DNA from 2 places in the Mycobacterium sp. IDUB_36 genome. Region 2 is predicted to be linked to the other one. Evidence: riboswitches for the same ligand, from Rfam matches in the RefSeq annotation. Region 2 holds a riboswitch; the other holds the start of a gene.
What was found. A riboswitch is a leader RNA that binds a small molecule or an ion and turns the genes downstream of it on or off. The one in region 2 is predicted to bind cobalamin.
Positions count from the first base shown of each region.

Region 1 (7,036 bases), on a different contig from region 2:
GTTTCTGTTCACCCTCGACGACGGCCGCGGCGATCTGCTGTATCGGTTGACCGGAGCCGGCAAGCACGGCACCGACCTGGGATGCGTAGCGCTCGGTGACGGCGCGGCCCAGTTGCGCATCGGCAACCAGTGGGGTGACGTGGTGGCCCTCGACGAGATCGCCGACGGGTTGGCCGATTTGGCGTCGCAGTTCTTTACGGCACGAGGTACCGGCGCCGACGCGCCGTGGCACATTCGCGAGCTCAGTCGGCCGCTGCGACCGCCGGTCGCCGCCGACCCGCGCATCCCGGCTCCAGCGCCGCCCCTGCCGTACGGCGTTGTGCCGGGCGGCAACCATGCAGCCGTCGCGGACGGTGCGCTCACACCCCAGAGTGTGCAGTCACTGCTCGAACAGGCAACGGACAGCGCGGATGTCATCGTCACGCCGTGGCGCGGCATCCTCGTCCCGAACGCGCACGAGGTGACTGGGTGACCCAGAGCCGCAAGCCGACCCGGCGCTACGACTACATCGCCGACGGCCCCGCCATCTACGTGGACTCGTTCGCCACCATCCGCCGCGAAGCCGACCTGTCCCGGGTCCCAGCCGACGCCGAGAAACTCGCCGTCCGAATGATCCACGGCACCGGTCAGCCGAACCTGGTCGACGACTTGGTGATTCACCCGTCACTGGTGTCGGCCGCGCGTTCCGCGCTGCAAACGGGAGCCCCGATCCTCTGCGATGCACGGATGGTCGCGACCGGCATCACGGCCGGCCGGCTGCCCGCGCACAACGAGGTGCACTGCTTCTTGAACGAGCCCGGTGTGCCGGAACTGGCGAAGAAGTGGAACACCACCCGTACCGCCGCCGCCGTGTCGATGTGGGAACCCCTCCTGGCCGGTGCGGTCGTCGCCATCGGCAACGCACCGACCGCGCTGTTCCACCTGCTGGAGATGCTGATCGACGGTGGGCCTCGGCCTGCGGCCATCGTGGGCTGTCCGGTCGGATTCATCGGGGCCGCGGAATCCAAGTCGGCCCTTGCCGCATTGTCACGCGACCACGGCATCGACATCCCGTTCGTGACGGTGCGCGGACGGCGCGGCGGCTCGGCGATCACCTCGTCGGCCATCAACGCGCTGGCCTCGGAGGCCGAATGACGTTGGCGCGCTTCTACGGAATCGGACTTGGTCCAGGCGATCCCGAGCTGATCACCCGCAAAGCGGCGCGAATCATCGGCGAATCCGACGTCATCGCCTACCACGCCGGCGTCAACAAACAGTCCTACGCGCGGACCATCGCCGCGGATCTCATTCCTACGGATGCGATCGAAGAAGAACTGCGCTACCCGCTGACCACTGGAACAACCGACCATCCCGGCGGGTACGCCGGAGCGCTGGCCGAGTTCTACGAGGAGTCGGCGGCCCGGCTGGCCGCGCATCTGGAGGCCGGGCGCACGGTCGCCCTTCTCGCCGAAGGGGATCCGCTGTTCTACGGCTCCTTCATGTACATGCACGACCGGCTCAGCGCCCGTTTTGCCACCGAAGTCATACCGGGAATTCCGGCCTTCGCCGCGGCGACGGCAGCGGTCGCCTGGCCCCTGGTCCGGCAGACCGATGTGCTGACCGTCCTGCCCGGGACCCTGCCCGAGCCGGAGCTTGCCCGGCGCCTGGCCGACACCGACGGCGCGATCATCATGAAACTCGGCCGCACCTTTCCGGCGGTCCGCCGGGCGCTCGCCGCCGCCGGGCGTCTTGAACACGCGATGTACGTCGAGCGCGCCAGTCACCCTCAGCAGCGTTGGATGCCGGTGGCCGAGGTCGACGAATCGAGTGTGCCGTACCTGTCGCTGATCGTGGTCAACGGTGATTCGATCAATGGGCCGCGATCCCGTGTGATGGCCGAAGAGCCCAGTCCGGCAACGGTTTCCAGTGCCGCAGGTATCGCCGAACTCCTGGTGGTCGGGCTCGGCCCCGGACCGGACGACTGGCTGACGCCCGAGGCGGCGACGGCGCTGTCCGATGTGCGGCACGTCGTCGGGTACGCGCCGTACGTGGCGCGAGTGCCGCAGCGAGAAGGTCTGCAGCGGCACGCATCCGGCAATACCGTCGAGGTCGACCGCGCCCGCTTCGCGCTCGACCTGGCCCTGAGCGGTGAGTCCGTTGCCGTCGTCTCCGGCGGCGACGCAGGCGTGTTCGGCATGGCGTCGGCCGTGTTCGAGGCAGCCGACGACGAGCGGTTCGCCGAGGTTCCCATCCGGGTCCTGCCCGCGGTGTCGGCCGTCAACGCCGTCGCCGCGCTGGCCGGAGCGCCGCTGGGCGCGGACTTCGCGGTGATGAGCCTGTCGGACCGGCTCAAGCCGTGGCCGGTGATCGAGAAGAGGTTGCGCGCGGTCGCCGACGCCGACCTGGTAGTGGCGATCTACAACCCGGCTTCGCGGTCTCGCCCCGACCAGATCAAGCTGGCCCGGGACATTCTGCTCGAACACCGTCGCCCCGAAACGGTCGTCGTGGTCGGTCGTGACGTCGGCCGGACCGGGGAATCGTTGACCGTGACCACGCTCGGCGACCTCGACGCCGACACCATCGACATGAAAAGCCTTGTCCTGGTGGGCGCATCGAGCACTCGGACCACTGCCTCCGGCCGGGTGTGGACGCCGCGGTGGGTGCGGTGACCGCCGTCCAGTTCGTCGGCGCCGGACCGGGTGCCGCCGACCTGCTGACTGTGCGGGCTACCCGGTTGCTGGCAGCGGCCGACACCGTGCTCTATCCAGGCAGCTATCTGGATCCCGGTGTGCTGCAAACCTGTTCTACGACAGCTGAATTGATCGACACTCAGAAGCTGGACCTGGACGAGATCGTCGCCGCGATGGTCGAGGCGCACGGCGCCGGCCGACGAGTCGTGCGACTGGTGTCGGGTGACCCTTCGCTGTACAGCGCCGTGTCGGAGCAGGCTCGGCGGCTCGACGCGGCCGGCGTGCCGTGGGCCATCACGCCGGGGGTGCCGGCTTACGCCGCGGCCGCGGCGCGGGTCGGTCGCGAACTCACCGTCCCGCTCGTCGCGCAATCCGTTGTGTTGACCCGCGTCCAGGCGCGCTCCACCGCGATGCCCGAGACCGAGTCGCTGGCCGCGTTCGCCGCGACCCGTGCGACTCTCGTGCTGCATCTGGCCATCACCTCGATCCGGGGATTGATGGACGATCTGCGGCCGACACACGGCCCGGACTGCCCGGTCGTGGTGGTCTACCGGGCGTCGCAGCCGGAGGAGGTCGTTCTCCGCGGGACGATCTCCGACATCGCCGAGCAGGTCGAGGCGGCGGATCTTCGCCAAGCAGCGGTGATCCTGGTGGGTGACGCACTCGGCGAGCGCACCGATCCGCGGGCGGGGGAGAGCCACCTCTACGACCCGCAGCGCGACCGATCGGCTTTTCGGTGACCTCAGCCGGCCGGCCTGGTGAACGCCCACTGCGTCACCGCGCGGGCCGGCGCGAAGCCGGTGAACGACCCGACCGGCGCAGCGTGCTCGACGTGGATTCGGGTGAGCTCACCGCCGTGCTCGGAGTACGCGGCGGCCAGGACGGCTTCGGTCTCCACCGTCACGCCGTGCACCACGATCCGGCCGCCGGCCGACAGTGCGTCCAGACAGCGCGCCAACACCCCGGGTCGGCTCGCGCCGCCGCCGACGAAGACCGCATCGGGAGCGGCCAAGTCGCTCAACGACTCTGGGGCGGACCCGTGGACCACCTGCAGAGCGGGTACACCCAGCGAGCGGGCATTGCGGCCGATCCGTTCGGCGCGAACGGAGTCCGCCTCCACGGCAACGGCCCGGCAGCTCGGGTGTGCGCGCATCCACTCGATGCCCACCGAACCGGCACCGGCGCCGACGTCCCAGAGCAGCTGACCGGGCGCCGGCAGCAGGCGGGCGAGCGCGGCAGCCCGCAGATCCCGCTTGGTGAGTTGGCCGTCGTGTTCGAACAATTCGTCCGGCAGGCCGCTTGCCCACCCGGCGAGCAGCGGACCATTCAATTGCAACGCAATGATATTCAGCCGTGGTGCCTGACCGTCGAACTCTCCGGCCGTCGACTCCCGAATCGTCTCCTGGTCGCTGCCGAGGCCACCCAGCACGACGAAGCGGCTCGCCCCGTACCCGCGCGCGGCGAGCAGATCGGCAAGAGCCGCCGGGGTTTTCTCGTCAGAGGACAGCACCAAGACCCGGCGACCGGGAGCGAGCTCCCGCAGGGCGGCGTGGACGTCGCGGCCGACGACGCTGACCACCGCGGTGGATTCGGCGGACCAGCCGAGCCGGGCCCGGGCGATGGTCACCGACGACAGATGCGGGATGACGGTGACCCGGTCGGTGCCCAGGATGTCGACGAGCGTGGTGCCGATTCCGCTCAGCATCGGGTCGCCGGAGGCCAACGCGACCACCCGGCGGCCCGCGTACTGCGTCAACAGGTCTGGCAGCGCAGCGCTCAGCGGGGACGGCCAGGGCTGATGGACCCGGCCGTCGACGGCGGGCAGCAGCGCCAGCTGACGCGGGCCACCGAGCACGATTTCCGCTGCCGCGATGGTGGCCCGCGCGAGCGGCGACAGCCCGTCCCAACCGTCGGCGCCGACGCCGATGACAGTTACCCGCAGGTCGGAGGTCGGCACGGCGGCGATGCTAGCGTAAGGCCCGCGAGGCACCCTGCGAACAGGCGTAATGGTTTCGTGGGGGAACGAGGGAAGCCGGTGAGATTCCGGCACAGGCCCGCTACGGTGATCCGTCGCGCCGCCCGGTCCATGGGCGCACGAGCGGTCAGTCCGACTGCCGGCCTCGCATGAAACGAGCGGAGCCTCACCATGACCAGAACTGATCAGCTGTACCCGTTCCCCGCCGTGGTCGGTGGCGATCCCGACGCGCCCGGTGGGCTCGACGACATGGCACTCGCGCTGGTGCTCAGCGTCATCGATCCGGGCATCGGTGGCGTGCTGGTGCGCGGCGAAAAAGGCACCGCGAAATCGACGCTGGTGCGCGCCCTCACCCGGGTGCTGCCGCCGATCGACGTGGTCGCCGGCGACCGATTTTCTACCGACCCGGCGGACCCGGACCCGGCCTCTCCGGACGGGACCTTCGGCCCCGGAGCGCTGGTCGAAACCCGACCCGTGCGACTGGTCGAACTCCCGGTCGGTGCCACCGAGGATCGCGTCGCGGGATCGATCGACCTCAAGCAGGCGCTGAGCGACGGCGCGGTGCATTTCGAACCCGGGCTGCTGGCCAAGGCGCACCGCGGAATCCTCTACGTCGACGAAGTCAATCTGCTGCACGACCACCTGGTCGATCTCCTGCTCGACGCGGCCGCAATGGGCACCGTCACCGTGGAACGCGACGGCATCTCGGTCACCCACGCCGCGAAGTTCGTCCTGGTCGGGACGATGAATCCCGAAGAGGGCGAACTGCGTCCGCAATTGCTCGACCGCTTCGGTCTCACGGTCGAGGTCGCCGCGCCGAAAGACCCGGTGCAGCGGGCCGAGGTGGTGCGCCGGCGGCTGCAGTTCGACGCCGACCCGGAGGCGTTTCGCGCGAGGTACGCGAACGCCGAAGAGCGGCTTGTCAATCGGATCCAGCACGCCCAGTCGCTGCTGGGTCGAATCCAGCTCACCGACGCCGCACTGCTCAGAATCGCCGAAGTCTGCGCCGCGGCCGGTGTCGACGGAATGCGGGCCGACATCGTCATGGCCCGGACCGCCGCGGCCCACGCCGCGTGGCACGACCGCGACCATCCCAACATCGACGATCTGCGCGCGGCCGCCAAACTCGCGCTGCCACATCGTCGTCGGCGCAACCCGTTCGACGCTCCCGGGCTCGACGACGACCAACTCGACGAGCTCTTGCCGCCCGAAACCGATCAGGCGCCCGAGCCCGACCCTGACCTCGACCCCGACGACCCCGGCGGTGGCCAGGACGCTCCCGACACCGCACCGCCCAATTCGGGCGGCGGACAGCAGAATCCGGCATCCGCACCGCCGGTCGGTGCCGGAGAGCCCTATCGGACAAAACTCTTCACAGTCCGCGGCGTGGGAGACGGGCACGCCGGCCGTCGCAGCCGCGCGCGGACGACGACGGGCCGACGGACCGGGGCCAGCCCGCTGTCGGATGCGGGCATCCACCTCGTCGAGACCGTCCGCGCCGCCGCGCCACATCAGGTCGCTCGCGGGCGCAGCACCGGCCGCCTGCTGCTCCGGCCCACCGATCTTCGTCGGGCGGTCCGCGAGGGACGGGAAGCGAACCTGGTGGTGTTCGTCGTCGACACCTCGGGATCGATGGCGGCACGCGAACGCATGCAGCAGGTCAAGACCGCAATCCTGTCGCTGCTGCTCGACGCCTACCGACGCCGCGACCGGGTGGGGGTCATCACCTTCCGCGACCGCGCGGCCGAGATCGCCCTGCCACCAACCGGATCGATCGACATCGCGGCCAAGCGACTGGACGACTTACCGGCCGGCGGGCGGACGCCGCTCGCGGAAGGGCTGATGAAGGCCGCCGAGGTGGTCCGGCGTGAGCGGTTGCGAGATCCGAGTCGACGGCCGTTGCTCGTCATCGTGACCGACGGCAGGGCGACCGCGGGCCCCGATCCCGTTGCCCGGGCTCATCAGGCTGCGGCTGTGCTGCTGCACGACGGCATCGACAGCATCGTCGTCGACTGTGAAAGCGGCCGGATGCGAATGGGTTTGGCAGTCACCCTCGCCGAGCACCTCAATGCCGAGCACGTGCCGCTGGCTCAGGTGAACGCCCAGGCGCTGGCCGACATCGTCCGCGGCGCCACCACACCCGGGGCGGCCTGATGCCGCAGGGCCAGGTCTCGATCGTGCCCAATGACCAACTGACTACCCGGCAGCGCCGCAACCGGCCGCTGCTGCTGGTGCACACCGGCGAAGGCAAGGGAAAGTCTACGGCCGCCTTCGGATTGGCGCTGCGCGGATGGAACCAGGGCTTCCGCATCGGGGTGTTCCAGTTCGTCAAATCGGCCAAATGGCGCATCGGTGAGCAGACCGTGCTCGAGCGGTTGGGCGCGCTGCACAC
Region 1 covers NZ_JBVAXH010000002.1:731,399-738,434, reverse strand. The annotation lists gene ACZYW1_RS21775 (nitrite reductase) at 1-472, shown strand, start outside; gene ACZYW1_RS21770 (precorrin-8X methylmutase) at 469-1,134, shown strand; gene cobJ (precorrin-3B C(17)-methyltransferase) at 1,131-2,648, shown strand; gene cobM (precorrin-4 C(11)-methyltransferase) at 2,636-3,409, shown strand; gene cbiE (precorrin-6y C5,15-methyltransferase (decarboxylating) subunit CbiE) at 3,412-4,626, opposite strand; cobalamin riboswitch at 4,637-4,806, shown strand; gene ACZYW1_RS21750 (VWA domain-containing protein) at 4,816-6,798, shown strand; gene cobO (cob(I)yrinic acid a,c-diamide adenosyltransferase) at 6,798-7,036, shown strand, end outside.
Region 1: it holds a riboswitch for cobalamin, as region 2 does, so the genes downstream of both, ACZYW1_RS21750 (VWA domain-containing protein) here and metE (5-methyltetrahydropteroyltriglutamate--homocysteine S-methyltransferase) in region 2, are expected to answer to the same signal.

Region 2 (7,036 bases):
TGGCTGGAGCCACACTGCCGGTCCACGGTCACGCCGGGCACGGTCTCCGGCCACCCCGCGGCCAACAGCGCAGTACGGCCGATGTCCATCGCCTGCTCACCGGCCTGCATGACGCAGCCCCAGATCACGTCGTCGACCAGGCCGGGATCGATGCCGGCCTTCTGCACCAGGCCGTTGAGAACCTGTGCGGACAGGTCGGCGGCGTGGACGCCGGACAGGCCGCCGTTCCGCTTGCCGACTGGTGAACGAACTGCCTCGACGATGACGGCTTCAGCCATGGCTATCTCCTTTGACACTCCGGCTCATTTGCCCGACTCCTCCTCAGACCTGCGGCCTGCATCGTCGTCGCGCGGACTTGGATCGATTGTTGACCAACCGCTTAGTTGGGTCGTCGCCGGGGTCCCTTACTGGTAAGTAGCGTCGGACTCCGTACTTTGGAAGACATGTCCCGCATCCTCATCGTCGGCGGCCACGGCAAGGTCGCCCTGCATCTGGCCCGCATCCTCACCGACCGCGGAGACGAGGTGACGTCGACCATCCGTAATTCCGATCACGCCGACGACATCACCGCCGCCGGTGCCCACCCGGTCGTCGCGGATATCGAGCACTTGGACACCGATGCCCTCGCAGACGTGGTGAAAGGTCAGGACGCGGTGGTGTTCTCCGCCGGCGCCGGTGGCGGCGACCCGGCCCGCACCTACGCCGTCGACCGCGACGCCGCGATCAGGGTGACCGATGCCGCCGCCCAGGCCGGCGTGCGGCGGTTCGTGATGGTGTCCTACTTCGGCGCCGGGCCCGATCACGGTGTCGCGGAGGACGACTCGTTCTTCGCGTACGCCGAGGCGAAGGCGGCCGCGGACGCCCATCTGCGTGCCGGCGAACTGGATTGGACCGTGCTGGGCCCGGGCCGCCTGACGTCGGACCCCGGGACCGGACGGATCGCGGTGGGCGCGGGAGCGGCCGACAAGGCAGAGGTCTCCCGGGAGGACGTCGCTTCGGTGGCGGCCGCAGCGTTGGCCGATCCGTCGACGATCCGCCGCACCATCGACTTCAACAACGGCGACCTACCCATCGCCGAAGCGCTGGGCGGCAGCGGCGATCACTGAGGGCGGGACGTCGAGCACACCGGCCCGGCACCGTCGATCAGGTAATCTTCACCTCGCAGTCGGTCTGCCGGTCCCATCGTTTTTTGTGACGGGTGCGGCACCGAGCGAGGCATGTTAGATGTGCTTCGTAAGAGGGAACCCGGTGCGAGTCCGGGACTGTCCCGCAGCGGTATGCAGGAACGAACGTCGTCAATAGCACTGGTCACCAAACCGGGAAGCGACGGCCAGTAGGAGCACCAGCCGGTGCATGCCTGTGAGTCCGAAGACCTGCCGACTGTGCCGGGCGCGCCGCGCCTGGCGGCTCACCGCCTCGTGGAATGGGCGTCTGGCCGTAATGGTTGCAGTGCTGTGCACTGCGCCGGACCGGTTGTGCGTCCGTTGGCGGTGACCACCCCGTCAATTTGAAGGACGACAACCGTGACCGCAACACCCTTCACCGCCACCGTGACCGGCTCGCCGCGCATCGGGCCGAAGCGAGAACTCAAGCGCGCCACCGAAAGCTACTGGAAAGGCAACACCAGCCGATCGGAGCTCGAACAGGTCGCCGCCACCATCCGCCGCGACACCTGGTCGCAGCTGGTCGACGCCGGACTCGACTCGGTGCCGGTCAACACGTTCTCCTACTACGACCAGATGCTCGACACCGCCGTGCTGCTGGGCGCCCTGCCGCCGCGCGTAGAGGGCGTCTCCGACGAATTGGATCGCTACTTCGCAGCGGCTCGTGGCACCGGGGATATCGCACCGCTGGAGATGACCAAGTGGTTCGACACCAACTACCACTACATCGTCCCGGAGATCGGTCCCAACACCGAGTTCTCGCTGCACCCGGAGAAGGTCCTGAGCGAGCTCAAAGAGGCTCGCGAACAAGGCATTCCGGCCCGTCCGGTCATCATCGGCCCGATCACCTTCCTGTTGCTGAGCAAGGCCGTCGACCGTGCGGGCGCCCCGATCGAGCGGCTCGACGAGTTGGTTCCGCTCTACGAGGACCTGCTCGGACAGCTTGCCGACCAGGATGTGCAGTGGGTACAACTCGACGAGCCCGCACTGGTGACCGACATCTCCCCCGATGCCGCCACGCTCGCCGAGCGCGCGTACTCCACGCTGGGGGCGTTGGACAACCGGCCGGCTATCCACGTCGCGACCTACTTCGGCAACCCCGGCGACACATTGGCCGCCCTGGCCCGCACACCTGTCGAGGCGATCGGTGTCGACCTGGTCTACGGCGCCGACACCGCGTTGGCCTCGGTGCCTCAGTTGGGCGACAAGACGCTGGTGGCCGGCATCGTCGACGGCCGCAACATCTGGCGGACCGACCTGCAGGCGGCGCTGGGCACCCTGGCGAGCTTACTGGGTTCGGTTGGCTCGCTTGCTGTTTCGACATCGTGCTCGACGTTGCACGTGCCCTACTCGCTGGAGCCCGAGACCGATCTGGACGACGCGCTGCGCAGCTGGCTGGCGTTCGGCGCGGAGAAGGTGCACGAGGTCGCCACGTTGGCGAAGGCGCTCAAGGACGGCCGCGACGCGGTGGCCGACGAAGTCGCCGAGTCGAATGCCGCGGTCGCGTCACGTGAGAAGGACCCGCGGCTGAACAACAGCAAGGTGCGCGAGCGCCTCGAGTCGATCGCGAAAACCGGTGGCACGGAACGCGGCCCGGCTGCTGAGCGCCGCGAGGCACAGACCGAGCGGCTGCACCTGCCGGCGTTGCCGACGACGACGATCGGGTCCTTCCCGCAGACCGTAGAGATCCGCAAGGCCCGTGCCGCACTGGTCGCCGGCGAGATCGACGAGTCGGAGTACACCCGCCGGATGCAGTCCGAGATCGCCGACGTGATCAAGCTGCAGGAGTCGCTCGGCCTGGACGTGCTGGTACACGGCGAACCGGAGCGCAACGACATGGTGCAGTACTTCGCCGAACAACTGGACGGCTTCTTCGCCACCCGACTCGGCTGGGTGCAGTCCTACGGAAGCCGGTGCGTGCGCCCGCCGATCCTCTACGGCGATGTCACCCGCCAGCAGCCGATGACGGTGGAGTGGGCCAAGTACGCCCAGTCGCTGACCGACAAGCCGGTGAAGGGCATGCTCACCGGTCCAGTGACGATCCTGGCCTGGTCGTTCGTCCGCGACGACCAACCGCTGGCCGACACCGCCGACCAGGTGGCGCTGGCCATCCGCGACGAGACGGTGGATCTGCAGACTGCCGGCATCGCGGTGATCCAGGTCGACGAACCGGCGCTGCGAGAGTTGTTGCCGCTGCGCAACTCCGACAAGCCGGCCTACCTGGAGTGGGCCGTCGGCGCGTTCCGGCTGGCGACATCGGGGGTGGAGGACTCCACCCAGATCCACACGCACCTGTGCTATTCGGAGTTCGGTGAGGTGATCGGCGCGATCGCCGACCTGGACGCCGACGTCACCTCGATCGAGGCGGCACGCTCGCACATGGAGGTGCTCGACGACCTGAACTCGATCGGCTTCTCCAACAGCGTCGGACCGGGTGTCTACGACATCCACTCGCCGCGGGTGCCGAGCACCGACGAGATCACCAAGTCGCTGCACGAAGCGCTGAAAGCGATTCCGGCTGAGCGGCTTTGGGTCAACCCGGACTGCGGCCTCAAGACCCGCAATTCCGAGGAGGTGAACGCGTCGTTGGCCAACCTGGTCGAGGCGACCAAGAAGGTCCGCGCCAACGCCTGACGGCGGGTAGTCGAGAGAACCTGGTAACGAAGGCCGGGCGTGAGGTGCGTCGTCACGCCCGGCCTTCGTCGGCTACAGGCCTGACAGGGCGTCGGCCGCCAGGTTGGGCCCGAATTCGGCCAGCAGCGCGCTCCAGTCGGCCGCCAGCGTGGCTGGCGTCCCGTCGCCGGCCAGCGTCTGGGCGATCTCCTGCGGCAGCTGGACCAGGAGTTCGTCGAGAAGGCCTGGGCTGATGCCGGTTTCGAGCGTCGAGAGGATGCCGGCGTAGGAAATGCCCAACGTGTCAGTGGCGTCGTAGCCATTGAGGAAGGCGCCGGTGAGTACCGCCGGAATGTTCAGCAGGTCGGTGAAGGCCGCGTCGGTCTGTCCGGCGTCGAAGGCGTCGACGATCGATTGCGCACTGTCGGCGAAAGCCTGTGTGGTGCCCAGTAGCGCCGCCGTCGGGGACAGCAACCCCGTCAGGACGACGTTCGACAGGTCATTGGTCAACACGTTGGCCAGATTCTGCGCGATCTCGCCCGGAATCTCAGAGATGTTCACCAGCGATCCGGCGCCGGGAAGCAGGTCGATCAGCAGGCCCTCGGTGAAGTTGTTGACGGACGCGCTGATGTCGCCGGCATCGATCCCGGTGATCAGATCCTGGAACTGCCCGGGCAATTCGTCGGTGAACAAGGTGTTCAGCCCGGTGGCCAGATCCGACAGGTTGGTGCCGATCGTCTGGCCGAACGCCAACTGGTTGGCGATCACTTCGGACAGCACCGGCAACGGGTCGGCCTGGATCTCGGTGCCGATCGCCTCAAGGTTGGCGGCCGCCTCCGTGAAGACACTCGACCACTCGGTCAGCGGATCGGTCGCGGCCGCGAGATCGGCGATCGCGTCGACGCTGACCAAGTGCACGTCGCGATGAACAGCGCCGGTCCCGATGGTCGAGGCGACCGGGTTGACGGCGATCAGTCCCGCACCGACCAGCGCGAACGCGCCGGCCGCACATGCGCGCATCCGGGTGGCTGAACCCGGTGAACGCGCTTCGATGTTCCCCCCGTGGTTACCGGTAAAACTCACCAGCTGCACGGCATCTCCTTTTGCTGAAAATTGATTGTGGCGCATGCCACATTGGCGAGCGGGGACATTACCTGGGAGTAGGATAAGAAACAAGGCACGTGCCCAATAAATCTCTAGATCGCTGAACTGCGAGTTCGCTGTGAATCAGGACAATCGACCAGTTTCGACCGCGTCGGCAAACACGGAACGCGGACGCGACGATCTCGCGTTTGAATCGGAAACCTAATTAGCTAGACGTTGCCGGCGTCCGCACTGGACAGCGCTGACGAGGCACATCGGTTACACACATCAATTGCTGATGAAACACAAAGTTGCAAGACGGCGTCGGACCCGACGGCGGTCGGTGCGGCGAAGTCAGCAATCAGTCGCGGTGGGCCTCGGCAACGTGCACCGGCACGTCGTCCGCCCAGGGTTGCCGAGTCACCATGTCGGCCACCATGACGTAGCCCCGCTCGAATTCGCCGGTTGCCGCGTCCACCAGACGGTACTGCTGGGTCTGCCGGTGAATCGGTTGAGCGTCCAGCATCACCACGCGTACCTCCCCCGGCTCGAAGTGGCATCGTCGCTGCAGCGCCGCGACCAACTGCTCGTTGCTGAAATGCCCGTCGCCGAAGTTCCACCCGATGGCGGTGCTGGTGACGCGCTCACCATCGGTGAGGACGTAGTCGTCCTCGTTCTGGCCGGCCATCACGCGGTGCGCCAACGTGAACAGTGCCCGGCCGTGAGTGTTGAAGGCGCGGAAGGCATATCCCATGTACATCGGGATCTGCGCGGCCTCCTTGCTGCCGTAGAACTTCTCCAGCTGGGCAGCCGGCATGCTGGCGATCGCAACGACGCCCGCGGCGATCTTTGCCTCTGCCGACGGCTTGATGCACCACAACGTGGTGTCCCAGTTTCCTGCGTAGTAGCGCATGCCGGGCAGAAAGGATACTTTGCGCGGCAACAGGTTTCCGGTCACCACGGTTCCGGCGACCACAGCGAACAGCAACAGCGGCAACGGCGTCGTCAGGTCGCGCAACCCGACCGAAGGGTGTCCGACGAAGAGCGCGAGCACGCTGAACATCATGAAGACGTTCCACTCCAACGGGACGCCCATCGGGATCGACGACAGGATGCCGAAGTGGAAGCACAGCATGACGAACGCGGCGATCGCACCCCACCAGCCCCCGTGGCTGAAGAACAGCACCAACGGCACCAATCCCTCGATGGCCGTGCTGAAGTGCGCGAGCCACCGGGATGCCCGGCCGGGTCGCAGGTCGTCCGGAAAGTGTTCGAAGAACTTGCGTTTGATGAACCGGGGCCGGAAGACCGGATTGTTGCTCATCATCGTGGAGATGACGAACGGGAAGTGCTTGTTCAGCTTCGATGTCGCGGCACCGAGCCAGATCACCAGGCACACCAGCTTGGCGCCCAGGATCATGTCCACGCCGTAACCGGCGAACAGGAACGTCGCCGTGAACGAGGCGTACACCTCACCGCGAGCCGCCAGGAATATCACTTTGTCCCGTAGCCCGAGCACCGCCAGCACTCCCAGCACGGACCAGATCTGCCAGGCCGGCAGCACTCCGATCGTCGTACCGAGGGCTGGCCGCGGGCCGGTGCCGTCGGAGAACACCGCGATCACGAGCAGCGCCAGCAGCGCCGCGTACAACAGTGCGTCGACGGGCGCGCGACTATCGCCCTTCGTCAACGGAACCCGTCCGGGCCACGGTGGCAACCGGATGGTGCCGGGGCGCAGCCAGTAGAGAATCGAACCCATCGGCGGAAAGAACCGGTTGTTCAACGGGCCGAATCCGCATCCGAGGCCGACCACCTCGAACAGCATCGTGAAAAGGACGACCTTCTCGAACACGATCGGCTCGGCGTACCAGTGCGCGACGTCCGTGAACCCGTCGATACCGGTCGTGGTCAGCGCCAACAGCCAGGCCGCCAGGATGTAGAGCACGATTTTGACCACGTAGAACAGATGCAGCAGTACCGGGGTGCCGAAGCCGACCTCGGCCCAGTGGCGGGCCATCGGGACGATCTTCTCGGCGCGGGTGCCCTTGCTCCATTCCTCGAAGTCGAGCTGCGGAGTTTCCTGCTTGAGAAATCCCATGGCGGCAAGACTAGAACGTGTTCTAGCTAGATGGTTTCCGTTCCGTCAAAAGCCCGCCGCAAACCTCTTGATTACTACG
Region 2 covers NZ_JBVAXH010000001.1:3,469,203-3,476,238, reverse strand. The annotation lists gene ACZYW1_RS17300 (thiolase family protein) at 1-278, opposite strand, end outside; gene ACZYW1_RS17295 (SDR family oxidoreductase) at 444-1,106, shown strand; cobalamin riboswitch at 1,185-1,395, shown strand; gene metE (5-methyltetrahydropteroyltriglutamate--homocysteine S-methyltransferase) at 1,524-3,797, shown strand; gene ACZYW1_RS17285 (hypothetical protein) at 3,870-4,868, opposite strand; gene ACZYW1_RS17280 (DUF3556 domain-containing protein) at 5,221-6,957, opposite strand.